Regions from separate parts of the Streptomyces sp. NPDC051133 genome, predicted to be linked through region 3. Evidence: riboswitches for the same ligand, from Rfam matches in the RefSeq annotation. Region 3 holds a riboswitch; each other region holds the start of a gene.
What was found. A riboswitch is a leader RNA that binds a small molecule or an ion and turns the genes downstream of it on or off. The one in region 3 is predicted to bind cyclic di-AMP.
Positions count from the first base shown of each region.

Region 1: linked by a shared signal. The riboswitch ahead of AB0N17_RS43145 (transglycosylase SLT domain-containing protein) and the one ahead of AB0N17_RS30450 (C40 family peptidase) in region 3 are both predicted to bind cyclic di-AMP.
Region 2: linked by a shared signal. The riboswitch ahead of AB0N17_RS19905 (M23 family metallopeptidase) and the one ahead of AB0N17_RS30450 (C40 family peptidase) in region 3 are both predicted to bind cyclic di-AMP.
Region 4: linked by a shared signal. The riboswitch ahead of AB0N17_RS30540 (transglycosylase SLT domain-containing protein) and the one ahead of AB0N17_RS30450 (C40 family peptidase) in region 3 are both predicted to bind cyclic di-AMP.

Region 1 covers NZ_JBFBBK010000088.1:7,397-15,140, forward strand. Annotated here, with positions in the region: gene AB0N17_RS43125 (GAF domain-containing SpoIIE family protein phosphatase) at 1-303, opposite strand, end outside; partial or broken gene AB0N17_RS43130 (IS21 family transposase) at 837-1,633, shown strand; partial or broken gene istB (IS21-like element helper ATPase IstB) at 1,630-2,401, shown strand; partial or broken gene AB0N17_RS43140 (hypothetical protein) at 2,461-2,957, opposite strand; cyclic di-AMP (ydaO/yuaA leader) riboswitch at 3,528-3,685, shown strand; gene AB0N17_RS43145 (transglycosylase SLT domain-containing protein) at 3,689-4,453, shown strand; gene AB0N17_RS43150 (WhiB family transcriptional regulator) at 4,676-5,035, shown strand; gene AB0N17_RS43155 (LuxR C-terminal-related transcriptional regulator) at 5,119-5,313, opposite strand; partial or broken gene AB0N17_RS43160 (transposase family protein) at 5,314-5,963, shown strand; gene AB0N17_RS43165 (hypothetical protein) at 6,440-7,192, opposite strand.
Region 2 covers NZ_JBFBBK010000018.1:52,674-60,417, reverse strand. Annotated here, with positions in the region: gene AB0N17_RS19915 (PrsW family intramembrane metalloprotease) at 1-316, shown strand, start outside; gene AB0N17_RS19910 (aldo/keto reductase) at 356-1,300, opposite strand; gene AB0N17_RS19905 (M23 family metallopeptidase) at 1,371-2,417, opposite strand; cyclic di-AMP (ydaO/yuaA leader) riboswitch at 2,425-2,594, opposite strand; gene AB0N17_RS19900 (PP2C family protein-serine/threonine phosphatase) at 2,849-4,030, opposite strand; tRNA gene AB0N17_RS19895 (tRNA-Met) at 4,210-4,283, shown strand; gene AB0N17_RS19890 (dihydrofolate reductase family protein) at 4,366-5,499, opposite strand; gene AB0N17_RS19885 (MarR family transcriptional regulator) at 5,569-6,099, shown strand; gene ribA (GTP cyclohydrolase II) at 6,244-6,870, shown strand; gene AB0N17_RS19875 (DHA2 family efflux MFS transporter permease subunit) at 6,924-7,744, opposite strand, start outside.
Region 3 covers NZ_JBFBBK010000034.1:89,874-97,617, forward strand. Annotated here, with positions in the region: gene AB0N17_RS30450 (C40 family peptidase) at 234-1,430, opposite strand; cyclic di-AMP (ydaO/yuaA leader) riboswitch at 1,442-1,611, opposite strand; gene pcrA (DNA helicase PcrA) at 1,874-4,360, shown strand; gene AB0N17_RS30460 (M23 family metallopeptidase) at 4,388-5,866, opposite strand; gene AB0N17_RS30465 (alpha/beta fold hydrolase) at 6,123-6,974, opposite strand; gene AB0N17_RS30470 (cobalamin B12-binding domain-containing protein) at 7,199-7,621, shown strand; gene AB0N17_RS30475 (DUF5691 domain-containing protein) at 7,597-7,744, opposite strand, start outside.
Region 4 covers NZ_JBFBBK010000035.1:14,807-22,550, forward strand. Annotated here, with positions in the region: gene AB0N17_RS30535 (Cof-type HAD-IIB family hydrolase) at 71-883, shown strand; gene AB0N17_RS30540 (transglycosylase SLT domain-containing protein) at 929-1,417, opposite strand; cyclic di-AMP (ydaO/yuaA leader) riboswitch at 1,421-1,602, opposite strand; gene AB0N17_RS30545 (polyprenyl synthetase family protein) at 2,224-3,234, shown strand; gene AB0N17_RS30550 (sigma-E factor regulatory protein RseB domain-containing protein) at 3,475-4,674, shown strand; gene AB0N17_RS30555 (ABC transporter ATP-binding protein) at 4,734-5,708, shown strand; gene AB0N17_RS30560 (ABC transporter permease) at 5,695-6,612, shown strand; gene AB0N17_RS30565 (NAD(P)H-dependent oxidoreductase) at 6,646-7,239, opposite strand; gene AB0N17_RS30570 (hypothetical protein) at 7,434-7,744, shown strand, end outside.

The DNA.
Region 1 (7,744 bases), on a different contig from region 3:
GATCGCACAGCACACCGGCCAGTCGCCGGCAGACTCAAGCAGCCGTTCAGAAGGAACCCAGTTGGGATCGAGATTATTGCTTGAAAAGGATTTCAGTCGTGCACCGTCCTCCTCAAGGAGCATGAGTGAGCAGCCAACCCTGCCCATCCAGCTAAAGGTCCTGGCCAGCATGTCCGAAAGCCCGCCCAGACTACCGACCGCTTCCAGGCTGCTGGCAACAAGATCCGGACCTGCTACAGGAACCGCAGCAATCGGCAACGAATATGGAAGTGAACCTGCTTCTCCCTGATACGAGCTGCACATCCCAGCGCCCTTGACTAACCAAGCACGTGACTTTATGAAGAAACTCCGTTCCATGTTTGAGGAACTGACGCGCAATCCGTCCCGTCATCTCCCCCGTGACCTGTAGTTCTAGCTCAGCAACCGACGCCACCCTCACCTACCCCAGGAGCCTTGCATCCGCAACCAGACGAGGGTCTTCATCGGTAAATTCCGAACACAGCCCCTTCTTGTTGCAGAGACGGCAACGGACGTGGCTCCTAGCGCCTTCCGCACCTACCGTCAATCACATCGCGCGCTGTGATGCATTAGGGCCGCACGAACACCTCATTGACGCTCCCCCCTGCTGTGAGGTGTTCCGCATCGCAGCGCGCGGTACTCATGCCGTTGCCCCAACTGCCGGTTGCCTGCGGGCCACTGTGGTCTTGACGTACTGGCGGAACTCGAGCACGAGGCAACTGGCCTTCGTCGATCGGGCTCGGCATCCACGCCACCCGCCCTCACCGAGCCACGCCAACCGGAGGCGAAGGGCCCACAGCAGCAACAAACGGTTGCACCGGACCAAGGCGGTCGTGCGTCGGCATGTCGCTCCGCGTGAGGCGGTCCCGCTGCATCCGGAGGTGGTCGCTTTCGTGGGGCACTACGACTTCGACATCGATGTGCTGGCCGCCTACCGGCCCCAGGGCAAAGGCGGGTCGAGCGGCAAGTCGGCATCGTCCGTGATCACGTGCTGGCAGGCCGGGCCTTCTCCTCCGTCGAAGAGATGAACGCCGCCTTCGCGGCTTGGTTGCCGCTGCGGCGGGCGAAGGTCCACGGCACCCACGGCGAAGTCATCGGTCACCGGGCCGTGCGCGACCACACGGCCATGCGTCCGTTGCCGAAGGTCCCCTACCTGGTCGCCCAGCGGCATCTGCGGCACGTCGGCAAGGACTGCTTGGTCCCCTTCGACGCGAACCTCTATTCGGTGCCCGCCCGCAAGGTCCGTCCGCGCCAGCTGGTAGAAGTCCGGGCCACGAAGTCCCAGGTCGCCCTGCACTCCACTGTCCCCCACGCCACTTGCCGGACGTTGCTGGCCGTCCACTCGCGGGCGGTCGGCCGCGGAGCTCGCGTCGTGGACGAGACGCATTGGGACGGCCTGCCCACCGGCGCCGGCCGCCGCGTCACCGCCGGCGACACTCTGCCTTCGCCCCGCCGCAGCCAGCCGCTCGGGTCGGAGACCGGACCGCTGCAGGCTCTGCTGAACCGGTCCGCAGCCGCAAGCGTCGGGGTCGGCCGCCGTCCGCTGTCGGTCTATGACGAGCTGACCGGCAGCCGGCCCTTCACCACACCCGCCCCGGCGAAGGACGCCCGTTGAGCGAGCTGACCAGCACCCGCATCCGCGCCACCGCCGTCAAGCTCGGCCTGCCGCACCTGGCAGAGGCCCTGAACCAGTACATCCAGCGGGCCGACGAGGCAAAGAATGGGCTACCACGACCTGCTCGACTTGGTGCTGGCCGAGGAACTCGCGGTCCGCGACGACCGGCGCTTCCGCAATGGTCTGCGGCTGTCGAAGCTGCCCCATCACAAGAGGCTGGAGGATTACGACTTCTCCTTCCAGCCCGAACTCGATCCGCGCAAGGTCAAGGACCTGGCCACCCTCTCCTTCGTCGAGGACAAGGCCAACGTCGCCCTGCTGGGGCCGCCCGGGGTCGGCAAGACGCACATCGGCGTCGCCCTCGCGGTCGCGGCCTGCCGGGCCGGCTACTCGCTCTACTTCACCAGCCTCGACGACATGGTCCGCCACCTCAAGGCCGCCGAGGACCAAGGCCGGCTGATCAGCAAGCTCACCAGCTGCCTCCGCCCGAGCGTTCTCGTGGTCGACGAGGTGGGCTACCAGCCGCTTGAGCGGGCCGAGGCGAACCTGGTCTTCCAGGTCATCTCCAAGCGCTACGAAAAGGGCTCGATCATCCTGACCTCGAACAAGACTTTCGGCGAATGGGACCAGGTCTTCGGCGACGAGGTCCTGGCCACCGCGATCCTCGACCGCCTCCTGCACCACTGCGAGGTCGTCTCGATCAACGGCAACAGCTATCGCCTCAAGAACCGCCTTCAGGCCATCGAACGGGACACCGAGGTGGCCTGAGCAGTGGTGCACACAACTTCTTGCTCGGTGGTGCACTTCCTCAGACGAGTACGCGGACACTGGGCTTCCAGCGCCCGGCGCTGTTCGTGGACGGCGGCCAGGGACGGGATCACGGTGTTGAGGGTGCCGGGGCCCGGAACGACGACGGTCTGTTCGTCGAGTGCGTCGAAGACATCGTCGATGAGCCGGGCAGCCATGCGGGGCATTGGGCCGGACGACTTCGACGAGTCTGCTGTGGCCGGCTTTCCGCAGGTCGGCCGGGAGCCGTAGCGTTTCCGCAGCCACTTGACGGCCGGGTGGCCCAGGCGCGGTCCGAGGACGCGTTCCAGCGAGGGGGGAACTGGGTGAGCGGGCCGCGTATCCGGTTGGAGGTGCGGGTGGATTGGGCTGCGAGGTCCTGGTCGAAGGCCACCAGGACGGTCAGCTCGGCGGTGATGTCGTCGGTCAGCTCCAGCGAGCGCAGGCCGCCGTCCGCTGTCGGTCTATGACGAGCTCACCGGCATCCGGCCCTTCGCCTCACCCGCCCCGACCGAGGACGCCCGTTGAGTGAGCTGGGATCTCTCACCCACATCGCCGTCGTATCGCCCGGATTGCTCGCCCGCGCGATCTGCGCGGTCAGAGAGGGGGCTTGCTTACCGGCAGGGGGACAGAGCGACAACGGACACCTCGACAACTGCGTCGATCTTCGAAACAGCTCCGAGCATGCCCGCTGATCACGTGGCGCACCGGGAAACTCCAAGATCCCTAACAGAGTCAAGCTAGGGAGTGGCTGCCGTATCGAGGACATCATTTTCGTCACTAGCACATTTATATAGGCATGACGAGCACTAACATCATCAATAGTACGTTTTGATACTAGTTGCTAACTCTTCCCGTAAAGGCGGCTAACATCTTCACGCGGTGTGGCCTGCATCACGCATGAATGGTGACCAGTCGAATCCACGTGCCAGATCCGGGTCAGCAGCGGGGAGTTGGGGGTTCATGGAGCCCTGGGGACGCCTGTGCCGCACGCTCTCCGTACCGGGCACGAGCCTCCTGGATGAATTCGAGGGCTTGTCTCCCGTGCAAGGTTCGCCTACGGTGCCCGTCACTCCGAGTTGACGTCGAATCCCGCTGCAGCTCGGAAATCCGAAATTCGCTAATTCACGAACAGTGGGAGCGGGGAACCCAAACTTGCCGCACGCCCGAAAACGGGCCGGCTTGGGGTGAAGCCGCCTTCAAAAGCGGCCGGACAGCTCCAGTCCGAACCCGACAGCTAACCTCGCAGACGGCAGGAGAGGCCTTGCCATGCCCAGACAAGGAAAACATCGTCGCCAGAAGGACACCCAGACGGGGCGTCACTTGACGATTGCAGGGATCGGCGGCAGCGCAATCGCCCTGCCGCTGGTGTGCGCGACCACGGCCGATTCAATTCCGCAACTTGCTCCAACCACCGAACACACCAGCACACTCGACACCCACGCTTCTTCCGCTGCTACTCATCACAAACCCGTGACGTATACGGTCGCTCCCGGAGATTCGCTATCGACGATAGCTGCAAAATTCTCCTTGCCTGGCGGCTGGCAGAAGCTCTATCGGGATAATCGGACCAGTATCGGCGATAATCCATCAGCTATTCGCACCGGCATGAAGCTTCTAGTGAACGGTGGGTCCAGGTCGACCGCCTCTCCACACCACCCTGGCAGTAAAGTCCAGCATTCCTCGGCTCCTAGGACACGGAACAAGACCTACCCGAACAATCTTGACGGCTGGATCCGTGAATCACTCGCGGTCATGTCAAAGCATGGAATTCCTGGCTCATATCAGGGAATTTATCGCAACGTCATGCGCGAGTCTTCCGGAAATCCGCAGGCTGTTAACAACTGGGACTCAAATGCGGCCGCAGGCACGCCATCCAAGGGACTTCTTCAGATTATCGCGCCAACGTTTGCGGCATATCATGTTCCAGGGACTTCAATGAACCCCTTTGATCCAGTTGCCAACATCACGGCAGCCTGCCATTACGCAGCTGCGCGTTACGGTTCCATTGACAACGTCCACGGCGCCTACTGAAATTCAGAGAAGCCGACGCTAGCCACGTCTACCTGCCCCTGGCGTGCGGCGATGATGCCGCGCCGGCCGACATCCCTAAAGCGGAGGCGAACACATGCTACGCGAGGCATCGCCGCGCCCGGGGCAACTGACAGAGCCCGCTGAGCAACAGGGAGCCAGTAAGCACCTCGATAGCCCATCAAGGCCAACTCGCAACGTTTACTCATGATGGGATAAATTGTAGTGACATCGGTTACTCATTGGAGCACGCAGGGGCGGTGTCGAACCACGCCACCGGACGATCTCTTCGTCACTGGCGCCGCGCAGAACCGTGCCAAAGCGGTGTGTACCAGCTGCCCTGTACGAACCGAATGTCTTGCTTTCGCGCTGGATCATCGGATTGAGTATGGAGTCTGGGGCGGAATGACTGAACGCGAGCGGCGGGCTCTATTGCGCCGCCGTCCAACGGTCGTTTCATGGCGTCGCCTTCTGGAGACAGCGCGTGTGCAGTACCAGCAGCAAACCAGTGATGCAGGGGGCAAGCAGATCCCACCACTCGCAGCACAGACCAGCCGAGCGACGGTGGGAGTAATCATCGAATAAGGCCTGAGCATGTTAACTGGGACCAGGTCAGTGCGTGCAGTTGGCCGGTCTCACGAGGTGACTGAGAATGACGCATGACGCCCCTAGTCCCGGAATTGGCGGCGACTACTAAAACCATATCTGGAATAAATATGACCACGATGGTATTCAACAGTTTTCGAGCTGATGAAGAGCTCGACACCAATCTCTTCATGCTCCTCAGTTGGGTCGACAGATGAGTGAAGCCCCGGGTAGACGGGTTCACGACCAAGACCACCCGGTACCACCAGAGGCTTCACGTGCTTGTCTGTCCGCGCGGGCTGGACGTGTCCAGCCGATCTCCCTGTCCTTCCTCGCCGCTCGCCTGCGCGAACACCGTTGTCGGACCGGAAGCTCCCGGCCGGCCGTCGGGCCCTGCTGGTGTTGGCGCATCTGCGGAACGGAACCACCTATGCCCAGCTCGCGGCAAGCTTCCAGGCCAGGGACGAGCACGGCCTACCGCTACATCAGCGAGGCCGACGACCTGCTGGCGGCACTCGCACCGAACCTCGGCGAGGCCGTCCGGACCGCTTCGACAAAGGCATACGTCCTTCTCGACGGAACGCTCCTGCCGATCGACCGGATCGCCGCCGACCAGCCCTTCTACTCTGTCAAGCACAAGAAGCACGGCATGAACGGCAGGTCGTCGCCGATCCCTCGGCCGGCCGCCGTGGGCCTCTCCGGCACCGTCAGGGGCCGTTCACGACGTCCGCGCGACCCGCGAACACGGCACCATCAACGCCCTCGACCAGGCACAAAGCTCTTGCCGGGCGGACAAGGCCTCCAGGGAGGTCCCGGACCAAAATCCGCGCCCTCCTCGAACAAACCATGGCCGCCCCCAAGAACCGGCGCCTCCTCCGCAAACTCCGCTGCTCGACCACCCCGCATCACGGGCCTCATCCAGGCCGTCCACCCTGCATCACGCCAGCTCAACCCCAGGATGAAAAGGCCTCAGTTAATCGAAATAACAAAAAAGCCCCACCTTTCCCCTAATCCAATGAATGTGCTCGCGCCAGCGGGGCGAGACCTCGCCGCCGGTGGCGATCGCATGGCAGGGAAGACAAGGAGCATCCGGATCTTCGCCTCGCCCGTCGATGCAGCACCCCAGCTGTACCTGGACGCGCGGCGGCTCCCCGGCTCCTTGCAGTCTGATCAACCGGCATGGCCGCACGGGCCGGGCCGCCGTACGGTGCGGTTGCACTGCCCGTGTGCCGCGATGTGGTGAGGTGACCCCTGCAGTCTCAACGAGGCTCCCGCCCGTAATCGGGGCATCGTGGCACACGGGCTTCTTCCCGAGGACGAACAACTGCCCATCAAGCCGGCAGCCAGCTCGTCACCGCGCTGTACACGGCCGCGGCACCGTAATGCGGCGTGACCGGCAGGTCGTCAACGGTTGCGGATGGTGAAGGGCAACTGCTGGAAGAAGATATCCGTGTTGCCGGTAGCCACCACAACCCCTGCTTGAGCAGTGCTCACCGCGGCGGAGCTGTTGACTGCGAACCTGAGCCGGTAGACGGCCGTAGCGCCCGGCCGCAGGGGTGAATCGGCGACAGGGAACAGCCGGGATCCCATGCCGGGATCGCAACTACCAGCCTTGAGCGCGATCCGCTCCCAACCGCGGCCGTGGACGTACTGCTGGAGTGTGAGGTCTTTGGGCTTGAGGACGCGGTGGCCGTTCTCGCCGTCAGCGATGAACGACGCGTACAGCGACGGGTAAGCCCGGCCGGTGGTGTTACGGACGGTCAGCGTGAGTTCCTTCGCTTTCCCGCCGCGTACCAGAGCTGCGTTGTGGGGCCAAGGCCCGACCGCGCTCGTCGGGCGATCGGCCACCGTGCTCTGGGGCACAGCCCGATAGGTATGGCCGTGGCGGTCGTCGACGGTGGCGGTGACGGTCAGGTGGCCCGGGCGGTCGAGGTCCTTGATGCGCAGGGGCACCGACACCGGGTGCCCGGAGCTGGCACCACCGCCGGAGAGGGGGAACGTTCGGTCGGCGCCACTACCGGGATCCGCCGAGTCGGCATCGATCCAGCGGCGCAAGGAAGTGTCGTAGCGCTGCACACCGAGTGAGGCAGGATCAAAGCCGCTGGTGGCGATGTGCAAGGTGACCGTGCCCTGGGCGATGGGGGTCCGCAGGGTCACACGTCCCTCTGACCACAGCCCGACGGGTGCCTCGCGAGCAAGCGCCAAGGAAACATCTGCCTGTCGGCGCGCAGGGGTTTGGATACTGCTTTCGGCTGCTTCCCGGTCCGGTGCGTTCCAGGCATCGCCGCGAGCCATGGCGGAAACATCCGTTACCCGGGACCGGCCGGCTCCTGGCCCGCAGCTGGGTGCTGCGGCGGCCTGGCCCGTTTCGGCCCCGATGGCGGTTGCGGCCAGTCCCACGGCAGTAAGTGCCACTACCGAGAGGGGGACTGAGCGCTGGCTGGTCCTGGACCGGCCAGGTGTGTGGAGAGCCATCCGTACTCCTTTCGTCACGCGTGCGCACACAGCACGCGTTCTTTTGAGTACCGAGAGGTGCCCACATCGAGCTAGGTTCCTGATGCCGCAGGGAAACCTCTCACCACCGCTCCTATCAGGCCACTGTTGAACATGTCGAGTACTCCCCTCCTGCGGTCAGCGAGCGAGACTGATGCGTCCGGGAGGCTCTACAGGCAGTGGTCCGGTGGCCGGGCCGATATCCAGTTTCTGACT
Region 2 (7,744 bases), on a different contig from region 3:
GCGGGGGCGGGAGGGCAAGGCCGGCGCCGACTTCGTCGTACGCGAGCGCGAGCTGCTGGACGAGCTGTGGAAGCGCAAGGACGTCTCCGGCCCCGCACTGGAGTACGCGGCGAGGACTGCTGCTCCGGTACGGATGCCTGCGGCGCCCTGGCCGCCTTACGGGTACCCGGCCCACGGAACCGCGGGGTACGGGACCCCGGGGTACGGGACCGCGGCGTACGGGACCGCGGCGTACGGGACGCCGGGGTACGGGTATCCGACGGTGCCGTACCCCGCGTGTCCCTCGTACCCCGCGTACAACCCGTACCAGCCGTAGCCGCCCGGCCGCCGTCCGGTGAGGGGCGGCGGCGGGGGATCAGGAAGAGGCCCGGGTCAGGCGGGTCAGCTCCTCGTCCGTCAGCTTCAGGTCGGCCACCTCCAGCAGTGCCGGGAGCTGGTCCACCGTGCGGGCCGAGGCGATGGGGGCCGTGATCGTCGGCTGGGCGGCCAGCCAGGCGAGGGCGACCGTGGCGACCTGGGCCCCGTGGGCGGCCGCGATCTCGTCCAGGGCCGTGAGGACCTGCCGGCCGCGCTCGGACTGCAGGTGCTTGGCCGCTCCCTCGGCGCGGGCGCTGTCGACCGTCGTACCCGGCCGGTACTTGCCGGTCAGGAAGCCCGAGGCGAGCGAGAAGTACGGCACCGCGGACAGGCCCTCCTTCGCGGCCAGGTCCTGCAGCGGGCCCTCGTAGGTGTCGCGGGAGACCAGGTTGTAGTGGGGCTGGAGCGCGACGTACCGGGCCAGGCCCTCGCGGTCGGAGAAGTCCAGGGAGGCCCTCAGGCGGTCGGCGCTGATGTTGGAGGCGGCGATGTGCCGGACCTTGCCCGCCTTCACCAGCTCGTCCAGGGCGCCGATGATCTCCTCGACCGGCACCTCGGGCTTGTCGAAGTGGGTGTAGTAGAGGTCGATGTGGTCGGTGTCCAGGCGGCGCAGGGAGGCGTCGGCGGCCGCCTTGATGTTGGCGGCGGACAGGCCCTGGTACTCGGGGTGCTGGCTGACCTTGGTGGCGATGACCACGTCGTCGCGGTTGCCGCGGGCCTTGACCCACTTGCCGATGATCGTCTCGGACTCGCCGCCCTTGTTGCCCTCGATCCAGGCGGAGTAGGAGTCGGCCGTGTCGATGAAGTTGCCGCCGGCGGCCGCGTAGGCGTCCAGGACGGCGAAGGAGGTCTCCTCGTCCGCGGTCCAGCCGAAGACGTTGCCGCCGAGGGAGAGCGGGAAGACCTCGAGGTCGGAGGAGCCGAGTGTGCGCAGAGAAGTCATGCTCAATGTCAACGCCGGCGGCGGATGATCGCATTCCGCCGCCGGCGCCGTGTTCACACGAACGACACGCTCAGGGGGTGAGGCCCTTCGACCGCAGCCAGGGCGCCGGGTCGACGGCGGTGGCCTGGCCGTTCGGGTGCACCTCCAGGTGCAGGTGCGGGCCGGTGACGTTGCCGGTGGCACCGACGCGGCCGATGACGTCGCCGGTGGAGACCTTCTGGCCGACCGAGACGTTGATCGAGGACTGGTGGCAGAACCACAGCTCGGTGCCGTCGTCCAGGGTGAGGACGGTGCGGTAGCCGTAGGCACCGGCCCATCCGGCCTGGGTGACCGTGCCGCTGTGGATCGCCTTGATGAGGGTGCCGGTGGGAGCGGCGAAGTCCAGGCCGGTGTGGTAGCCGGAGGACCACATGGAGCCGGGCTGCCCGAACGTTCCGGTGAGCGTGTACGAGACGACCGGCAGCGTGTACTGCTTGGCCAGCTCGGCCAGCCGCTCGGCCTCGGCGGCCTTCTTGGCGTCGGCCTCCGCCTTCTGCTGGGCGGCGGCGGCCTTGGCGGCGGCGTCCTTCTCCGCCTTGGCGGCGGCGTCGGCGGTCTGCTTCTCGGAAGCGGCGAGCGCGGCGGCGGTGGCCTTGCTGTCGGCCTTGCTCTGCTGCTGCTCGGCCTGGGCCATGATCCGGTTGCGCAGGGCCTCGCCGGCACCGGTGCTGCTGTCGCTGTCGGCGGTGGTGCCGACGTTGCTGAGCGCGGTGGCGGTGGCCTGGTGCGTGTCGGAGCCGGAGGAGTCGTCGCCGAAGAAGTGGTCGACGGAGGACGGCAGGTCCGGCAGGTCCGGCAGGGATATGGAGACCGGCGGCTTGCCGGTGTTGGCGCTGGCCATGCCGCCCGCGCCGACCGCGGCCATCACGCCGACGCCGAGGACGGTGGAGCTGCGCGCGAAGCCGCCGCGCTGCTTGGCGACGCGGTGCCGGCCGCGGACCGGGGCGACGGAGTCCTCGGTCGGGTTCCACTCCTCCCAGGGGCCCTCGTCGGCGCGGTAGGCGCCGTAACCGAACGTTTCGGACTCGCGCTGCGCAGGCACGAACGGGGCTTCTGGGGCAGGCCGGTTGGACGCCACGCGGGCGTGCTCCTTTCCTTCCGCCGCCTACCGGGTTAGCTGACGGGTTCGGAGCAGGAAGGTCTCCTACGCGCGTATACCGGTCGTGGACTCAAAGCAGTTCACGGCGGTGTCCGCGTGATTCACCCCAAGGTGGTGGTTCCCCGGTTCCCTTGCGGGATTCGGCGCGTGCGCACGGAGCCGCCTCTTGTGACGGCTGGGACGACCGCGCTGCGTTATCGAACGTTAATAGACCCGCCAGGCACTTTCCAAGCCGTTCGGCTTGATCATTAAGGTTTCCGGTCGCGGACTTTCCGGACAGGAAGCCTGCAAAACGGGCGAGTTGGCCACGCTTCAGGAGTCTCAGTGTTTTTGATGGTGACTCAGATGTTATGCGCACGGCGGTCGGGCGGTCACAGGCCGTGACTTCCGCCCAGGGACCGTCACCCCGCTCAGGGCCGCCGCACGGCGAGCAGCGCCATGTCGTCCGCCATTCCGCCGCCGGAGTGCCGCCGCGCCTCGGTGGCGAGCCGGTCGAGCAGCGCGCCCGGGTCGGCGAAGGGGCGTCCGTCGAGCCGCCGTTCCAGGTCGTAGAACCGGCCGTGGCCGTCCCGGGCCTCGGAGAGGCCGTCGGTGTGCAGCAGCAGCGTGGCCCCGCTCGGAAAGCCCGCCTGGAGGGACCGGTCGGGCCACCGGCCGAGGTCGGCCATGCCCAGCGGCAGCGCGGGCTCGTGCGTGGTCAGGGCGCGCACGGTGCCGTCGGCGTAGAGCAGCAGCGGAGGTGGATGGCCGCGGTTGACGAGCCGTACGACCCCGTCGCCGTGCGGGAGTTCGGCGAGGACGGCGGTGGTGAACCCCTCGAAGGCGTCGATGCCGGCCCGCCGGGTGCCCTCCCGGGCCAGCGCCCGCTCCAGCCGCTCGGCCACCTCCTCCAGGGTGGCCGCGTGCTCGGCCGCCTCCCGGAACGCCCCGATCACCACGGCGACCGCGGCGACCGCGCCGATGCCCTTGCCGCGTACGTCCCCGACGACCAGCCGGACGCCGTACGGGCTGTCCTGCACCGCGTACAGGTCCCCGCCGATGGACGCGTCCCGCCGCGCCGCCTCGTAGCGGGCGGCGATCTCGAAGCCGCCGATCCGCGCCGCGGGCTCCGGCAGTACGGCCCGCTGGGCGGCCTCGGCGACCTCCCGGGCGGAGGCGAGCCGCCGGTCGCCGAGCCGGACCACCCGGTTGATGGCGAGGGCGAGCAGGGCGACCGTGGCGATGGTGACCGCGTCGGTGACGGCGGCGACGGCGGGGTGGGTGCCGGGGCCTGCGTGCACCGCGAAGCCGGCGGCGAGGGCCGTGAGGCCGGTGAGCACGGTGGTGCGCAGCGACGACAGGGGTGCGGCGATCAGCGGGGCGGCGGAGAAGAACGGGACGGCGGTGAACTCCTCCGGGGTGAGCAGGCCGTACAGGACGCCCGCCGCGATCAGCAGGGCGGGCAGGGCGCGGGCCGGGACGCGAGGGTCGAGGCGGCGTGGGCGGGGCAGAGGCGGGGGCTCGTCGCCGAGGCCCGGGTCGGACAGGGGGTCGCCGGGCAGCCGGCCGCCGGCCCTGGTGCACGTGTTCTCCTCCACCTCTCCAGGGCGCACCGTTTGTCTCCCACGTGTCCGACGTACGTCCAGATTTGCGGGCGGCACGGCGCGCGGCGAGCGCTGTGGGCCGACCGGATGATCCCGCCGTACGGCCCCGCCGACAGGCCGCACGACAGGCCCGCCGGCCACGGATGTGCGTTCCGACCTGCGGATGGGGTACTCTTGAGACACAACGACGCGGGGTGGAGCAGCTCGGTAGCTCGCTGGGCTCATAACCCAGAGGTCGCAGGTTCAAATCCTGTCCCCGCTACTGAAGGCTCAGGGCCGGAAACCATCACTGGTTTCCGGCCCTGAGTGTTTGTGCCGCCCCCCGCAGGGGCGGCACGGTGCCGTCAGCCCGGCAGATGCGCGTTCGGTGCCTTGGCGAGTCCCTCCAGCTCCGGCAGGACGATCACCTGCGCGCCCGCGCCGGCCAGCACCCCCGTCCCGTCGGCCGCCGCGACGAACGTGTCCGGCTCCCGCCAGGCCGTGACCACCCGGCGCACGCCCGCACGCAGGATCAGCTCGGCGCAGGGCGCGGGGCGCGAGGCGCGGCGGGCGCAGGGCTCCAGGCTGCTGTAGACGGTGGCGCCGGGCAGGCGCGGGTCGGCCGGGTCCAGCTTGGCCAGGGCGGCCTCCTCCGCGTGCACCACGGGGTCGGCTCCCTCCCGGGAGTGGCCGCGGGCCAGCTCCTTGCCGTCGGCGGCGACCACGACCGCGCCCACGCTGAACGCGGTCCGCGAGGGCGGGCAGAGCGCGGCGAGCTCGCAGGCGGTGCGCAGCCACCGGCGGTCGGCGGCGGTGGGCGCGGAGCCGGTGCCGGGGGCGGTGGGCTCGTAGCGCATGAGCACGACGTCCTCGATGCGGCGGGTCTCCGTCAGGCGCAGCCGGCCGCCCTGGTACGCCCCGGGGCCGAACAGGCGCGGGGCCGCCGGGTCACCGACGAGGAGCGGGGCGAGGACCAGCTGGAGTTCGTCGGCGAGGCCCTCCTGGAGGAGCTGGGTGTGGACCTGTCCGCCGCCCTCGACCATCAGGCGCTCGACCCCGCACGCCTCGTGCAGATGTTCGAGCAGGGTCCGCCAGTCGAGTCCGGGGCCGAGCGGGACGACGTCGGCGGTGCCGCCGAGGAGACGGGAGGCCCGTTCGGCGCCCTGGTCGGTGGTGTAGACGACCTTCTCGCCGCCGGTGTGCCAGAAGTTCGCGGCCGGGTCGAGGTCGCCGGAGGCGGTGACGGTGACCTTGAGCGGGTACTCCGGCCTGCCCGCCGCGGTGCGGGCCGCGCGGCGCTCGGCGGAGTTGACCAGCAGGCGCGGGTTGTCGGCGCGAATGGTGCCGGCGCCGACCAGGATGGCGTCGACGGAGGCCCGTACCGCGTCGACCCGGTCGAAGTCCGCCGGACTGGAGAGCAGCAGGCGCTCCGGGCCGGTGTCGTCCAGGTAGCCGTCGAGGGAGACGGCGGCGGACAGCAGGACGTACGGGTACGGCATCGGCGCACTCCTCGCGGGCCCGGCACCGGGGCCCTTGGTTCAAGTTTGAAACAAACTTACACTGGCTGCATGACGACCCGCTGGCTCACCCCCGACGAGCAGCGCGCCTGGCGCGCCTACCTGGCCGCCGCCCGGTTGCTGGACGACGCGATCGACCGGAACCTCCAGCAGGCGGCCGGCATGCCCCACCTGTTCTACTCGGTGCTCGCCAACCTCTCCGAGGCGGCCGGCCAGCGGCTGCGCATGACCGATCTCGCCGAGACGCTGAAGATCACGCGCAGCAGGCTGACGTACGCGGTGACCCGGCTGGAGCGGGACGGGCTCGTGCGCCGCGAGGACTGCCCCACGGACAAGCGCAGCAGCCTCGCCGTGCTCACGGACGAGGGGATGGCGGTGCTGGAGCGTACGGCGCCCGGGCATGTCGAAACGGTACGCGCCACCCTCTTCGACCGGCTCACCCCGGAGCAGGTGGGGCAGCTGGCGGAGATCTGCGCGGGGATCGCTCGCGGGTTGCAGGACGAGGACGAAGGCCCCTCGGCGGGCGACGTCCCCTGGCGGCGCCGCTCGTCCTGTTCGGGGCCGCCGCCGGAGTGTTCCTGAGTCACTCCACTCCGGGAAGCCTCGGGAAGCCCCGGGAAGCCTCGGGAAGCCCGGAAAACGATTGTTTCAATTTTTAAGCATGCGGTAGGGTCCCTGCGAACCTCTGCTTCAAACCTGAAGCAACAGCCCTCCGGAGGGAACCGCATGCCCGACACCCCCGCCGCCACCCCGCGCGCTCGCGTCCGGGTACCGCTGCGCTTCCACGACGGCTACGGCGTCGACGCCGATCTCGTCACCTTCCACGGCCTCGCCGACGGCCGGGAGCACATCGCCGTCGTCCTCGGCGACCCCGGCCCGGTCCCCCTGGTCCGTCTGCACTCCGAGTGCCTGACCGGCGACGTCTTCGGCTCGGCGCGCTGCGACTGCGGACCCCAGCTGCGCGAGGCGGTCGAGCGCATCGCCGAGCGCGGCGGCATCCTGCTCTACCTCCGCCAGGAGGGCCGCGGCATCGGCCTCTACAACAAGCTCGACGCCTACGCCCTCCAGGACCAGGGCCTCGACACCTACGAGGCGAACGCCGCGCTCGGCCTCCCGGAGGACGCCCGCGACTACACGGCCGCCGCGCAGATGCTCGCCGCCCTCGGCATCGGCGAGCTGGACCTGCTCTCGAACAATCCCGACAAGGCCGAGCAGTTGCGCTCCCTGGGCGTCGTCGTCCGGGACCGGGTACCGACCGGCGTCTTCACCACGGACCACAACGTCCGCTACCTCCGCGCGAAGGTCCTGCAGACCCAGCACACCCTGCCGCTGGCCGAGCTGAACGCGGGCTGAGGAGGCGGCAGGCGACTGGGCCGGGGCCGGGAGAGGCAGGCCGGCGGGGCCGGTCACCCCGCCCGCCGGCCCGGGAGGCGGAGCGCCGGGAGGGCGGACAGGGCCAGGAGGGTCGCCGCCACCGTGTAGGTGAGGCGGAAGCCGTGCGGGTGCTGGCCCACCGAGGCCAGCAGCACCGACAGCGTCGCGGTTCCCACCGAGGCCGCCAGCTGGGAGTTGATGCTCAGCGCGGTGCTCGCGCCGGGCAGCCGGTCCCTGGGCAGGTCCCGGGTGGCGGTGGTCATCGTCGGCATCAGCACCATGCCGATACCGGCGCCCATCACCATGGCCGAGGTGACGATCCGCCAGGGCGCTACCCCGGGGACACCGGTCTGCCACGCCAGCAGCGCCATCCCGAGGGCGGCCAGGCCGGCACCGGCCGGGATCAGCCGCCGCGGTGCGACCCGGTCGATCCACCGCGCCGCGAACTGCATCGCCGTACCGACGACGAGACCGGTCGGGGCGCCCAGCAGGCCGGCCGCCGTCGCGCTCAGGCCCCGCTCCTGCTGCCAGTACAGCGGGCCGAGCAGCATCGACCCGAAGTAGCCGCAGGTGAACAGGGCTAGCGTGCCGATTCCGGCCGCGAAGGTGCGGTCACGCAGGAGCCGCAGGTCCAGGAGCGGTTCGCGGACGGTCAGCGCCCGGCGTACGAAGGCGGCCGTCAGGGCGGCTCCGGCGAGGACGGGCAGAAGGGCGCCGGGGGCGGTGAAGTCCCCGCGTTCGCCGCCCCGGGCCAGGCCGTAGAGCAGCAGGGCGAGTCCCGGCGAGAGCATCAGCAGGCCGGGGACGTCCAGGCGGGCGGTGCGCCGCGTCCCGGGGCCCGGTGCGTCGTACG
Region 3 (7,744 bases):
GGAGAACCGGCGGTGCCCGGCGCGGGCACGGCGTGGGTACGACGTGCGGTTCGTGCCGGGCGTGGGCACGATGCGTGGTTCGTGCCCGGCGCCGGCACGGCACAGGACGGACGCACCCGTACGCGCGCGCGTGCGATCGGCCGCGAGTCCTGTGCACCGTACGCGCGCGTGTGGCGCGCGCACGGCGTAGGTCCCGCGGGGCGGACGCGCGCCCGCCCCGCGTCCGCCGCCGGTCAGACCGGTCGCACCACGCTGTGGATCACCGGCTCCCCGGTGTGGTGGACCGCCTGCTCGCGGACGTACGCGCCGGGGCCCGGGGCGTGGATCATCATGCCGTCGCCGGTGCAGAGGCCGACGTGGCTGCTGTCCTCGCGGAAGAAGACCAGGTCACCGGGGCGGGCGTCGTCGAGGGCCACGACGGTGCCGGCGACCGCCTGGTCCCGGGCCGCGCGTGGCAGGGTGACGCCGGCGGCCTTCCAGGCGGCCTGGGTCAGGCCCGAGCAGTCGTAGGAGCCGGGACCGCTGGCGCCGCTCACGTACGGCTTGCCGATCTGGGCGCGGGCGAAGGCGATCGCCTTCTCGGCCCTGGTGGCCTCGGGGCCGGAGACGACGTGGGCCTGCGGGCCGACGTCCGGCTGCTTCTCCTGCGGGAGCGCGGCCGGGCGGGAGTCCGCCTCGGCCGTGAGCCGGGACAGCAGCTCGCGCGCGAGGACGAGCTTGCGCTGGACGGTGGCCTTGGCGCCCTTCACGTCGTACGGCGCGGCGGCTGGTGTCTCGGGTGTCTCCGTGGTCCGGGTGGCCCTCCCGCGCCCGGCCGCGTCCTTCACGTGTGAGGCGAGCCGGTTCATCACCCTGTGCTGGGCGAAGTGGTCCTGCGGATACTCGGCGAGGAGGGAGGCGGCGGGGTCGGGGGCCACCGTGAACGGCGCCAGACCCTCGCGGGGCCGGGCGCGCCGGGCCGCGCGCCGGGCGCCCTCCTGGCGCGGTTCCCCGGCGCGCGCCCACTCGGGGGCCGTCCGGTCCCCGGTGAGCGCCCGGTGCCCCGCCGTCCCGTCCCCGGGGTGCGCCTGCTCCCGGACGGTCCGGTCCTCGCCGGGCGCCGTCTCGCGGGCCGTACGGTTCTCGGTCAGTGCGCGCTCCCGCGCCGCCTGGTCCTCGGCCCTGGCCCGCTGCCGGGCCGCGGCCTGTTCCTCGGCGCGCGCCCGCTGCCGGGCCGCCGACTCCTCCTCCGGCGCCGAGTCGGCGCGGCGGTAGAACTCGTCGATCTTCTTCTCGATCTCCTCCAGGCTCGGCCTGCCGTCGTCGGCGGGGGCCGCCTCGGCCGTCTGGGACAGGACGGCCACGGAGGTGAACGCGGCGGTGGCGAGGGCGGGGCCACGCAGGCCCGGTCCACGGGTGCCGGCGGGGCGCGGCTTGCGGTGCGACGCCAAAGCTGGCGACTCCTTCCAACGTGCGCCGCCTACCGGGTTAGCTGTCGGGTTCGGGCGGGTGGTTCGGAAGGGTTGCCCTACGGCGTCGTCCCGGGCGGGAGTCGGCCGATTCACCCCAGGATCGGTGGGTCCCCGGCTCCGGGCACCGTGCGGGGCGCGCCGGACTCGGCGGAGGCCGTACGGCCCGGCGACGTTCGCCGGAGAGGGGTCGTGCGGCCTGACGGAAACCTAGCCAACTCGTGTGTCTTCTGTGAAGGTTGGTGCGAGGTATGTCCGATACATTTCCGTGACCTGAGGGCACTTTCACACCCACGTGAGCAGGCGCTTCCGCAGCGTGAGGGGTCATCGGGCCTTATTGACACGAAGATCAACCGTCCACGGGACCGGCCATGTTCCGGGGACGGCGGCCGGTTGTCGGTGGGGCGCCCTAGACTCGGAGAGCGATGAGCAGCCTCTTTGACGACAGCTTCCTGGCGGACCTCCAGCCCTCGCGCGGGCACGAGGAGGAGCCCCCGCCACCGCCCGAGGACGACCACGCTCCGGAGCCGCTTCCGGACGATCTGTTCGGCGGGAAGTTCGACGTGCCGCCGGACCGGGACGCCTACTACCGCGACGGTGCCCCGCGTCCCGCGATCGACGCGGCGGCACTCCTGGAAGGGCTGAACGAGAACCAGCGCGCCGCGGTCGTGCACGCCGGCACTCCGCTGCTCATCGTCGCCGGTGCCGGCTCCGGCAAGACCCGCGTGCTCACCCACCGCATCGCGCACCTGCTCGCCGAGCGGAACGTGCACCCGGGCCAGATCCTCGCGATCACCTTCACCAACAAGGCCGCGGGCGAGATGAAGGAGCGCGTCGAGCAGCTCGTCGGCCCGCGGGCGAACGCGATGTGGGTGATGACGTTCCACAGCGCGTGCGTGCGCATCCTGCGCCGGGAGTCGAAGAAGCTCGGCTTCACGTCGTCGTTCTCGATCTACGACGCCGCGGACTCCAAGCGCCTGATGGCTCTGGTCTGCCGCGACCTGGACCTCGACCCCAAGCGCTTCCCGCCGAAGTCCTTCAGCGCCAAGATCAGCAATCTGAAGAACGAGCTGATCGACGAGGAGGACTTCGCCGCCCAGGCCGCCGACGGCTTCGAGAAGACCCTCGCCCAGGCCTACGCCCTGTACCAGTCGCGGCTGCGCGAGGCCAACGCCCTCGACTTCGACGACCTGATCATGACGACGGTCAATCTGCTGCGCGCCTTCCCGGACGTCGCCGAGCACTACCGCCGTCGCTTCCGGCACGTCCTGGTCGACGAGTACCAGGACACCAACCACGCCCAGTACGCACTCGTCAGGGAACTCGTCGGCACCGGCGAGCGCGCCGACGAGGCCGACACCCCGCCCGGCGAGTACGACGTCCCGCCCGCCGAGCTGTGCGTGGTGGGTGACGCGGACCAGTCGATCTACGCCTTCCGCGGTGCGACGATCCGCAACATCCTCCAGTTCGAGGAGGACTACCCGGACGCGACGACGATCCTGCTGGAGCAGAACTACCGCTCCACGCAGACCATCCTGAGCGCGGCCAACGCGGTCATCGAGCGCAACGAGTCCCGCCGCCCGAAGAACCTGTGGACCAACGCCGGCCACGGCGCGCGGATCACCGGCTACGTCGCCGACACCGAGCACGACGAGGCCCAGTTCGTCGCCGACGAGATAGACCGTCTCACCGACGCGGGTGACGCCAAGGCCGGCGACGTCGCCGTCTTCTACCGGACCAACGCCCAGTCCCGCGTCTTCGAAGAGATCTTCATCCGCGTCGGCCTGCCCTACAAGGTCGTCGGCGGTGTCCGCTTCTACGAGCGCAAGGAGGTCCGGGACGTCCTCGCGTACCTGCGCGTCCTCGCCAACCCCGAGGACTCGGTACCGCTGCGCCGCATCCTCAACGTGCCCAAGCGGGGCATCGGCGAGCGCGCGGAGGCCATGATCGACGCCCTCGCCCAGCGCGAGAAGATCAGCTTCCCGCAGGCGCTCCGGCGGGTCGACGAGGCGTACGGCATGGCCGCGCGCTCCACCAACGCGGTCAAGCGGTTCAACACGCTGATGGAGGACCTGCGCACCATCGTGGAGTCCGGCGCCGGACCGGCCACGGTCCTGGAGGCCATACTCGAACGCACCGGCTACCTGGCCGAGTTGCAGAACTCCACCGACCCGCAGGACGAGACCCGCATCGAGAACCTCCAGGAACTCGCCGCCGTGGCGCTCGAGTTCGAGCAGGAGCGCGGCGAGGGCGAGCCGGCGGGACTGGCCGACTTCCTGGAGCAGGTGGCGCTGGTCGCCGACTCCGACCAGATCCCCGACGAGGAGGACGGCGACGGTGTCATCACGCTGATGACGCTGCACACCGCCAAGGGCCTGGAGTTCCCGGTCGTCTTCCTGACCGGCATGGAGGACGGCGTCTTCCCGCACATGCGTGCCCTCGGCCAGACCAAGGAGCTGGAGGAGGAGCGCCGCCTGGCGTACGTCGGCATCACGCGCGCGCGGGAGCGGCTGTATCTGACGCGGTCGGCGATGCGCAGCGCCTGGGGCCAGCCGTCGTACAACCCGCCCTCCCGGTTCCTGGAGGAGATTCCGGCCACGCACGTGGACTGGAAGCGGACGGGGGCGGTGGCGCCAGTGTCGTCCGGGCCGGCGTCCGGGATCGCCGCCTCGCTGTCCTCGACGCGCTCGCGCTCGTCGGCGGCGGGCGCCTCCGGGTTCGCCACGCGGCGGACCACCGAGAAGCCGGCGGTGTCCCTGGCGGTCGGCGACCGGGTCACCCACGACCAGTTCGGCCTCGGGACGGTCGTCGCGGTGTCGGGCGCGGAGGACAAGGCGCAGGCGACGATCGACTTCGGCGACGGCAAGCCGAAGCGGCTGCTGCTGCGGTACGCGCCGGTGGAGAAGCTGTAGGAGGTCCGGGGGCACCGCCCCCGGCCGCTACGTGGGGTCGAGCCCGTGGCTGCGCAGCCACGGCAGCGGGTCTATGGCCGCCCCGCCCGCCGGGCGCACCTCGAAATGGAGGTGCGGGCCGGTGGAGTTGCCCGAGTTGCCGGAGTAGGCGATCGGCTGGCCGGCCTTGACGGTCGTACCGGAGGGCACGCGGTAGCTGGACAGGTGGCAGTACCAGGTCTGCGTGCCGTCCTTCGCGGTCAGGATCAGCATGTTGCCGTAGGCGCTGTTCCACTTGGTGCTGACGGTGCCGTCGGTCGCGGCCATCACCGTGGTGCCGTAGGCGACGGGGAAGTCGATGCCCGTGTGCACCGACATCCAGTTCACGCCCGCCTGGCCGAAGTAGGCACTGAGCCCTCTCTGCGTGACCGGCAGCACGAACTTGGGGCGCAGACGCTCCTTGAGCGCGGCCTCCGCGGCGGCCTTCTTCTTCTCCAGCACCTGCTGGTTCTTGAGGTCGATCCGCTCCTGGGTACGGCTCGCGCGGTCGGCGAAGTCGTCGGCGCCGTCGGAGAGCGTCTTGAGCTGGGTGTCCAGCTTGCTGTTGGCGACGGACGGCTGGACCGCGTGCGCGTCCGAGGCGGACGCCGTGGTGTCCTTGGTGCCGTCGGTGAGGGCGCCGACCGATGCGGCGGCGATCCCGGCGACACCCATCACACAGGCCGAGGGTACGGCGACGGTCAGCAGCGCGGACCGTTTGGCGGGCGTACGACGCCGGGAGCGCGCCGCGCTGCGCGAGCCCGCGCGGGTCGCAGGCGCCGGGGCGGCCTCCTCCTGGTCGTCCAGCAACTCCTCGCCGGCCGCGGCCGCCTGGGCCTCGCCGACCTGCTCGAACGTGGCGGTGGCCTGCTGGTCGAACGGTTCGCCGGCCTGGTGGTCGAACGGTTCGCCGGTCTGCGGGTCGAACGCTTCTCCGCCCTGGTGGTCGAACGGTTCTCCGGCCTGCTCGGGCACCGCATGGGCGCCGGAGTTCCACTGCGTGGCGTCGTAGGCGCCCGTGTCGAAGGTCTGCGTGCCCCATTCCCACTGCTGGGTCGGGTCGGCGCCGGCGGACTGGTCGGGCTGGAGCCACGCGCTCGCGTCCCACTGGCCGCTGATGTCGTGCCCCGTGGCCTGCGCGGGAACGGTCCAGGCGGTGGTGTCGTAGGCGCCGGAGTCATAGGCCGCGTGATGCTGGGCCGCGTACGGGTCGTAGTCCGGGCTCTGGCCGGTCTGCGTCTGCCACTGTGTGGTGTCGTACGCGCCGGTGGTCTGCTCGGTGCCGGGCAGGCTGCCGAAGAGCGGGTCGGTGGAGAACGTCCCGGTGTTCGCACCCTGGGTGGCGAAACCGGTGGCGTCGTAACCGCCGTAGGTGGTGAAGTCGTCGTAGCGGGCTTCCGCTGTCCCGTACGGCGCGTAGTGCGCGGAGGCGGCGTCGGAAGCCGGAGCCGGGGTGGTCATGATCCCCGACGGGTGACGGTCGTTCACCAACTTCTCTTTCGCCTCGACAACAGGGGCTGCCAGAGCAGTGCGGCGACTGTACCCGCCGGTACCTGGGCGCGACAATCTTCGGCCGGTTTCGCGTCCGTCGGAAACGGGCAATCGGCCGTGTTTCGGGGGACGCCGGACGGGAGTTTGGCCGAGAGTTCGATTGGTGTTCGATGTCAGGTGACTTTCCGTCACCTGAATGTCACGCCGTCTTCACCCTCGCCGCACCGCGGACACCCGGCCGCCCACCTCCCTGTCACGCCACCGTCAGTCCGCCGGCGATCCGGTCTCCGGGGTGCGGCGCGTCGAGGACCTCGCGTATCCCGGCCGCCACCGCGGGGTGCACGGGCAGGGCGAGATGCCCGATGCCGGTGACGCGGACGTTGTGCGCCTCGAGGTCGGGGTGTTCCAGGCAGGCCGACTCCAGCGGGTCCATGAGGGAGTCCAGGTCGCTCCAGAAGCTGACGAACCGGGTACGGCAGCCGGGGGCGGGCCGGGACAGCGCCTCGATCACCTCCGAGCCGGGCCGCATCTGGCGCACGATCGGATGCGCGTCGGCCAGCGGCGCGACCCGGGTCCCCGAGTGCGGGGTGCCCAGGGTGACGAGCGTGCGCACCCGCAGGTCGCCGCCGAGGCACTGCACGTAGTACCGCGCGATCAGCCCGCCGAGGCTGTGCCCCACGATGTCCACCCGGTCACTGCCGGTGCGCTCGCAGATCTCCTCCACGTGCCGCCCCAGCAGCTCGGCCGCGATGCGGATGTCACAGGTCAGCGGGGAGTAGTTGAGCGATTCGACCCGCTGCCTGCCGTGCTGGGCGAGGTTGCGGCGCAGCAGCACGAACACCGAACGGTTGTCGATGAAGCCGTGCAGCAGCACGACCGGCGGGCCGGTCCGCACCGGCAGCTGTGCCGTGCCGTCGCCCGGAGGCAGGGCGGCACAGCGGCGCTCCTGGACGAGGCCCGTCGGATACAGCAGGAGATGTCCGGCCAGGATCGCGGCCTCCAGGGCCGTCGCCTTGAGCAGCGCCAGGGAGAGTCCGGCGATTCTGCCCGGCCAGAGACGGCGGCAGAGCGGGAGGAAGAGTGGCAGTACCCCGGTGACCTTCATGGCCGACCTCCTGTCGGCACGCCGGCGGACGGCTCGCTCCCCCGTGTGCCCTTATGTCCCACCGTGTGATTTCCCCCTCGCTGCGCACCGTAAAACCGCCGGTTGCGGGATGCTGGAGATAACGTTCGTTCACTTCGCGACGGGTGGCGGAACGCGCCAAAAGTGCGGTACTTGTCGTTACGGACGGAAGCGATCGCTTCCGTGGTCGTTTGATGGAGGCAGTGATGGGTGTGGCAGCCGGTCCGATCCGCGTGGTGGTCGCCAAGCCGGGGCTCGACGGCCACGATCGAGGGGCCAAGGTCATCGCGCGCGCCCTGCGCGATGCCGGTATGGAGGTCATCTACACCGGGCTCCACCAGACACCGGAGCAGGTCGTCGACACCGCCATCCAGGAGGACGCCGACGCGATCGGCCTGTCCATCCTCTCCGGCGCGCACAACACGCTGTTCGCCGCGGTCATCGACCTGCTCAAGGAGCGTGACGCGGAGGACATCCTGGTGTTCGGCGGCGGCATCATCCCGGAGGAGGACATCCCGCCGCTGAAGGAGAAGGGCGTCGCCGAGATCTTCACCCCCGGGGCGACGACCACGTCGATCGTGGAGTGGGTGCGGCAGAACGTGCGTCAGCCCGCCGCGTCCGGAGGCTGAACCGCGTCCGGAGGCTGAACCGCGTCCGTGAGCCGAACGGCGTCCGGGGGCCGAACCGACGGGGCGCCCGCCGCGGACCGGTGCTCCTCGGGCCGGAGTTCGGCTGCCATCGCCGCGCGCAAC
Region 4 (7,744 bases), on a different contig from region 3:
GGTCGAGCAGCACACAAGTGCGCGCAATCACAGGTGAGTCGGCGGGGCGTGGTGTCCGTATTCTCTGATCATGGCACCCACCCCCGCGTATGCACTGATCGCCACCGACCTGGACGGGACGCTGCTGCGCCGCGACGACACCGTCTCCGACCGGTCCCTCGCGGCGCTCGCGCGGGTGGCGCGGGCCGGTGCGCGCCACTTGGTGGTGACGGGCCGCCCGGCCCCGCGGGTACGGCCCCTGCTGGCCGGCCTCGGCTGCGGGGGGCTCGCGGTGTGCGGGCAGGGCGCACAGGTCTACGACGCCGCGAGCGGCCGTCTGCTGTGGTCGGTGCGGCTGGACCGGGAGCTGGCCGAGACCGCGCTCGGCAAGATCGAGGCCGAGGTGGGGCAGGTCTACGCGGCCGTCGACCAGGACGGCGTGGACGGGCTGACACTCATCGAGCCCGGATACCGGATGCCACACCCGACCCTGCCGGCGGTGCGGGTCGGGCGGCGCGAGGACCTGTGGCGCGCGCCCATCAGCAAGGTGCTGCTGCGCCACGCCACCCTGTCGGACGACGCATTGGCGGCCCTCGCGCGGGCGGCGGTGGGGTCGCTGGCGACGGTCACCATGTCGGGGCCGGGGACCGTGGAACTCCAGCCGTGCGGGGTGACCAAGGCGACCGGGCTGGCGCTGGCCGCCGAGCGGCTGGGCATCGCTCCCGGCCGGGCGCTGGCCTTCGGCGACATGCCCAACGACATCCCGATGTTGGACTGGGCCGGACACGGGGTGGCCATGGCCAACGCCCACCCCGAACTCAAGGCGGTGGCCGACGAGGTCACCTCGTCGAACGAGGACGACGGCATCGCCGTCGTCCTCGAAAGACTGTTCCCGACCGACTGACCGGAACATCAGTAGGAGCCTGTGCCCCTAGCGCGGCGACGCCCGTCAGTAGGCGCCGAACACGTTGTCGATCGACCCGTACCGGGCGGCCGCGTAGTTGCAGGCGGCGGTGATGTTCGCGACCGGGTCGTAGATGTCGGACGACGTTCCGGCCACGTGGTACGCGTTGAAAGTGGGGTCGATGACCTGGAGCAGGCCCTTGGACGGGATGCCCTTGGCGGCGTTGGAGTCCCAGAGGTTGATGGCCTTCGGGTTGCCCGAGGACTCGCGGATGATGTTGCGGTAGATGCCGTTGTAGGAGCCCGGGATGCCCTTCTGCGCCATGACCGAGAGGGACTCGCGGATCCAGCCGTCCAGGTTGTCGGGGTACCCGGCCTGGGTGGTCGCGGCCGTCGTGGCGGCCGGGGTGGCGGCGGACGCGCTGGCCGCGCCGATGAGCGGCAGGGCGAGGACGGCGGCACCGGTGCCGGCGACGGCGACGGTGCGGATGAAGCGGTTGCTCCAGGTACGGCGGTGCTGAGCGGCAGCAGGCATGGGAAAGTTCCTCTCCGTCGCCTGCGAGGTGAGCTGTCGGGTTCGGGCGGGGAGGTGCCCGGCCGTGCCCTCTGGGAAGGCACGGCTTCACCCCTAGCCGTTCCGGCGCGACGTGTGCCGTCCGATCCGGCGCTTACCTGGGTCCCCCGCTCCTGCCGCATGGATGAGTTCGTCGATGGGGATGCGGGCGGCGGCAGGATTCGGCGTTCCGCCCGACGGCCCGGAACGTATGCGAGAGCACATGTCGGGAACAAGTTAAGGATTCATGGAACGCCCCATTTGACCTTGGTCTGTGCCGTATGGGGTACTTGATCCTTTGCGTTCGCCAATCCTCAACTCGGCGGTGCGGCAAGGAAGGAGGCGTCGACGGGCAGGCCTCGGGTGCCGGGTGGGGGTGCGTGACTCAACTCACGGAATAGCGAATTACGTCAAATCGGACATGGGGGATTCGGGCGATTTGCGCTCGGGTTCGGCCGGCCGTGGAACCCCTGGCGAGGTGCCCGTCGTCGTCGAGGGGGGTACCCGTCGTCGTGACCGTGGCCGCAGCGGTACGGAGGGTGGCGCGCACGTTACTCCGCTCGCCCCTCGGTCCGCGACAAAGCGGTCAGATTGCGGTTAAGTCGATAAATGTCCGTTCTTACTATCCGATCACAAACATAACGGTCATGATCCGATACCGCCCAGGCTGGACCGGTGGGCGCTATCGGTGATCGAAACAGGACCGGATACGCTGACTTGAGTGATGGCAGCGACCTATCGACAAACCGCGTAAGCGCCAGCAGACACCAGCAGACAGGAGACCCCTCGTGACCGTCGTCGGGCCGTTCGGGCTGAGCGTGCGGGACCAGGCTCTGGAAGCCGATGTCCAGGCCGGATTGGCGGCTGTCGAGGAAGGCTTGCTCGAGGCCACCAAGAGCGAGGTCCCGTTCATCACGGAGGCCGCGCAGCACCTCGTACGGGCCGGGGGGAAGCGGTTCCGGCCGCTGCTCGTGATGCTCGCGGCGCAGTTCGGCGACCGCTATGCGCCGGGCATCGTGCCGTCGGCCGTGGTCGTGGAGCTGACCCACCTCGCCACGCTGTACCACGACGACGTCATGGACGAGGCGGCCGTGCGGCGCGGCGTGGACAGCGCCAACACCCGCTGGGGCAACTCCGTCGCGGTCCTCACCGGCGACTTCCTCTTCGCCCGCGCCTCCCAGATCCTCGCCGACCTCGGCCCCGAGGCGGTCCGGGTGCAGGCCCTCGCGTTCGAGCGGCTGGTCACCGGTCAGATCCTGGAGACCGCGGGCCCCTCGGACGGCCGTGACCCGGTCGAGCACTACCTGGACGTGCTCGGCGGCAAGACGGGCTCGCTGGTGGCGGTGTCGTGCCGGTTCGGCGCGATGATGTCCGGCGCCGACGAGACGGTCGTCGACGTGCTCACCCAGTACGGCGAGCGGCTCGGCGTCGCCTTCCAGCTCGCCGACGACGTCCTGGACATCGCCTCCGACTCCCACGAGTCCGGCAAGACCCCGGGCACCGACCTGCGCGAGGGCATCCCGACCCTGCCCGTGCTCCGGCTGCGCGAGCGGGCGGCCCGGCTGGGGCTGCCCGAGGACATCGCGCTGTGCGAGCTGCTGGACTCCGACCTCAGCGACGACGCCCGGCACGCCCAGGCGCTGGCCGCCCTGCGCGACCACCCCGCGCTGGAGCAGGCCCGGCGGGACACCGTCCGGTACGCGGAGGAGGCGCGGGCCGCGCTGGCCCCGCTGCGGGAGTGCGACGCCAAGGCGGCGCTGCTGGAGCTGTGCGACGCGGTGGTGCACCGCGCCGGCTGAGCACCGGCGCCGGCAGGTGCGTCGTCCCGCCCGACCCCTACGGGTCGGGGGAGTCGCCGCCCCTACGTGTCATACCGCAGGCGTACACGGAGTTGGCTCCGAGGTCTGACGCTTCCTCATGGCCGATTTGGTGAGATGGAAACCACGGAAATCACCACTCCTCACCGATTCGGGTGAGAATGGCGGCTCAGGTGGACCAGCGTGAGGACAGCCGCCGCCGACGACGGAGGTAAGGCACACATGGCACCGTACGAATCCGACGACACAGCGGGCGTCGCGCGGGACGAGGACCCGCGCTCCGGCCGGCGCAAGGCCGCCCGGTACGCCGTCCCCGTCGCGGTGGTGGGGGTGGCAGCGGCCACGATCGGGCTGGTCCCGGCGCTCGCCGACTCCGGTGACCCCGACCTGCCCAGGATCACCGCGCAGCAGCTCATCAACAAGATCGCCAAGTCGGACGTGCAGCAGCTGTCCGGCACGGTCAGGATCAGCACCGACCTCGGCCTGCCCGACCTCGGCGGCCTGGAGAGTGGCCTGATCTCCGGGGCGGCCAAGGGGTCCGGCGACGGATCCTCCGCCGACCCGAAGGCCAGGCTCACCGAGCTGGTCTCCGGCATGCACACCCTGCGCGTGGCCGCCGACGGCCCGGAGAAGCAGAAGGTGTCGCTGCTGGAACAGGGGTCCGAGTACAGCGTCATCCACGACGGCAAGGACGTCTGGGGCTACGACAGCAAGAGCAACGAGGTCCACCACGGCACGGCGGCCGACTCCGGCAAGGACCACAGGGCCGAGCCCCCGGCCACGCCCAAAAACTTCGCCGACGAGGCGCTGAAGTCGGTGGACGACACCACGTCCGTCACCGTCGACGGCACCGAGCAGGTCGCCGGGCGCGACGCCTACAAGCTGCTCATCAAGCCCCGGCAGTCCGGCACCACGGTCGGCGCGATCAGCATCGCCGTGGACGCGAAGACGGGCATGCCGCTGAAGTTCACCCTGACGCCGAAGAGCGGCGGCGCCGCCGTGGTCGACGCGGGCTTCACCCAGGTCTCCTTCGCCAAGCCGGATGCCTCCACCTTCCGCTTCACCCCGCCCAAGGGTGCGAAGGTCACCGAGGACAAGCAGCAGCCCGGGGAGCGGAAGCACGCGCCCCTGCCCGGCGGCGACTTCGCCAAGGGCCCGGGCGGCGCCACCGTCGTCGGCAAGGGCTGGACGTCCGTCGCCACCTTCGACACCGGCGCCAAGGGCGGCCTGCCGAGCGGCTCCAAGGCCGGTGACCTGGGCGGATTCCTCGGCTCGCTCGGTGACCACGTCTCCGGGAAGTTCGGCAAGGGCACGGTCTTCTCCACCCGTCTGGTCAACGCCCTGATAACGGACGACGGCAAGGTCTACGCCGGCGCGGTGACCAAGGAGGCACTGGTGAAGGCGGCGGACGCGGGCAAGTAGCCCCTTTCGGGCACCACGGGACGCGCCCCTTCGGGGGCGAGGACACGAGGGGGGAGTCGATGGCAGGACCGTCCGCCACGGAGCGGGACCCGGGCCGGGCGCGGGAGAGCGTCATCGCCACGCGCGGCCTCACCAAGCGCTACCGCGGCGGACACCTCGCCGTGGACGGTCTGGACCTGACCGTCCCGGCGGGCAGCGTCTTCGGCTTCCTCGGTCCGAACGGCTCCGGCAAGACCACCACCATCCGCATGCTGATGGGTCTGATCGAGCCGACCGCGGGCACGGCGCACGTCCTGGGCCGGCCCATGCCCCGGTCGGCCCGCGCGGTCCTCCCGCAGGTCGGCGCGCTCATCGAGGGCCCCGCCCTGTACGGCTTCCTCTCCGGCCGGGACAACCTGCTGCGCTACGACGCCGCCGACCCGACCGCCGACCCCCGCACCCGGCGCGCCCGGGTCGCCGCCGCCCTGGAGCGGGTGGGCCTCGCGGCCGCCGCCGGCAAGAAGGCGAGGGCGTACTCGCTCGGCATGAAGCAGCGGCTGGGCCTGGCCGCCGCGCTGCTCCAGCCGCGCGGACTGCTGGTGCTGGACGAGCCGACCAACGGCCTCGACCCGCAGGGCATGCGGGAGATCCGCACCCTGATCCGGGAGCTGGCCGCCGACGGCACGACCGTCTTCCTCTCCTCGCACCTCCTCGACGAGATCGAGCAGGTGTGCACGCACGCGGCCGTCATGACCCAGGGCCGGCTCGTCGTCCAGGGCGCGGTGGCCGACCTCGCGGCCGGGGCGCGCGGCCGCCTGGTGGTGACCACTCCGGACGCGGCCGAGGCGGCCGGGGTGCTCAAGGAGCAGGGCGTCGGGGACGTCACCGCCGACGGCGACCGGGTCACCGGTGAACCGCCCGCGCGGGACCTGGCCGAGGTGAACGCGGCCCTGGTCGCGGCGGGTGTACGCGTGCGGGGCTTCACGCTGGAACGCGCCTCCCTGGAGGACGCGTTCGTGGCACTGACGGGGGAGGGCTTCGATGTCGCGGGCTGAGACGTTCCAGGCGCCGGCCGCACCGGCCGCAGCGGCCGCACCAGCCGTACCGGGTGCCGGCCGCCCGAACCCGCTGTGGACCTTCGGACTGCTGCGCAGCGAGCTGGTCACCACCCTCCGACGCTGGCGCACGCTCGCCCTCCTCGGGGTGCTGGCCGCGGTGCCCGTGCTGGTCGGGATCGCGGTGAAGATCCAGACGCGGGGCGGTGGGACGGCGGACCACAGCGGACAGGGCCCGGCGTTCATCTCGCAGATCACCAACAACGGCCTGTTCCTGGTGTTCACGGCGCTGGCCGCGACGCTGCCGTTCTTCCTGCCGATGGCCGTCGGGGTCGTGGCGGGCGACGCGATAGCGGGTGAGGCGGGCGCGGGCACCCTGCGCTATCTGCTGGTCGCGCCGGCCGGCCGCACCCGGCTGCTGCTCACCAAGTACACGACCGTGCTGGCCTTCTGTCTGCTGGCCACCCTGGTCGTCGCGGTGTCGGCGCTGATCGTCGGCGCGCTGCTCTTCCCGCTCGGCGACCTGATGACGATCTCCGGCACCCGGATCGGCTTCACCGACGGACTCGGCAGAGCCCTGCTGATCGCCCTGGTCGTGGCCGCCTCACTGGTCGGCGTGGCGGCCCTGGGCCTGTTCGTGTCGACCCTCACCAACAGCGGCATAGCGGCGATGGCGACCACCGTCGGCCTGCTCATCACGGTCCAGATCCTCGACCAGATACCCCAGCTGCACGCGCTGCAGCCGTACTTCTTCTCGCACTACTGGCTGTCCTTCGCCGACCTGATGCGTGACCCGGTGTACTGGGACGACCTGACGAAGAACCTCGGTCTCCAGGCGCTGTACGCGGCGGTGTTCGGCTCGGCGGCCTGGGCGCGGTTCACGGCGAAGGACATCAGCGCGTAGGACATCAGCGCGTGGGACCTCGGCGCGTAGGTGCTAGCGGGCGGCCGTCTCGTACGGGAAGCGCGCGAGGGGTGCCTCCTGGGCGAAGAACGTCTTCGCGCGGCGCAGCGCGTCGGTGTCCCTCAGTACGTCCCCCGGTGCGCTGCCGTTGCCCAGCAGGACCCCGCCGAAGCGCATCCTCAGGTAGGCGGCCGAGTTGTTGAGGGTGCCGACGTACGGGTCGGCGACCGACGGCTCGGCGTCCGCCAGCGCGGCGATGCCCCACAGGGTGCGGCCGGCCAGGGTCTCCCGGAAAGCGAGGCCGGGGGTGCGCAGCCAGCCGGACCAGTGGTCCAGGTAGCGCTTGGTGTGGCCGGACACGGAGTACCAGTACAGCGGCGAGGCGATCACGAGGTCCGTGGCCTCAAGAGTGGCGTCCAGCAGCAGGCCGGGGGTGGTGTCCGGGGACGGGCGGGTGTGGTCGCTGTCGTGCCGCTGGTCCGTGAAGTCGGGCAGCGGATGCTCGGCGAGGCGGATCCAACGCTGTTCGACATCGCCGGGCAGCTGCTCGGCGGCCCTGCGGGCCAGCAGTTCGGTGTTGCCGTCCGGGCGGGAGCTGCCCAGGACGAAGAGGAAACGGCGGCTCATGGGTCCCCCAGGTGGTGATGTCGTACCGCGAATCAAGGCGTGTGCATTTTATGCACACGCAAGCAATCTCCGCCAGGGTGCGGCTGGTGCGAGGCTGTGACGTCACGGTGACGCGCGGAGCCCGGCGAGCCGGGAGACTGGTCGGCAGGACGCGTACGACCGGATCGCGACGCCGGGGGAGTGAGGAAGCACCGATGGCTCGACTCAGCTTCGAGAAGAAGCGGGCGCAGCAGCCCGCGGCGCATCCGGCGGTGGTCGCCGTCCGGGTGTTCGGCTCGGGAGGCGCGTCGGTGGGCGGGGCGTCGGTCGTGGCGGCTCCCGGAGAGGAGATCCAGCAGACCGTGCTGAACCACCTTCAGCGCCTGGCCATCAGCCTCGGTGCCCCCATACGGGCCACCATCCACGACGACCGCGCGGGCTGCGTCGTACCGCTGGAGGTCAGTGCGGACGGCTCCAGCCGGGTGACGGGTGAGCCGGTACGGCTGCCCCGGCGGGAGGAGTCCGG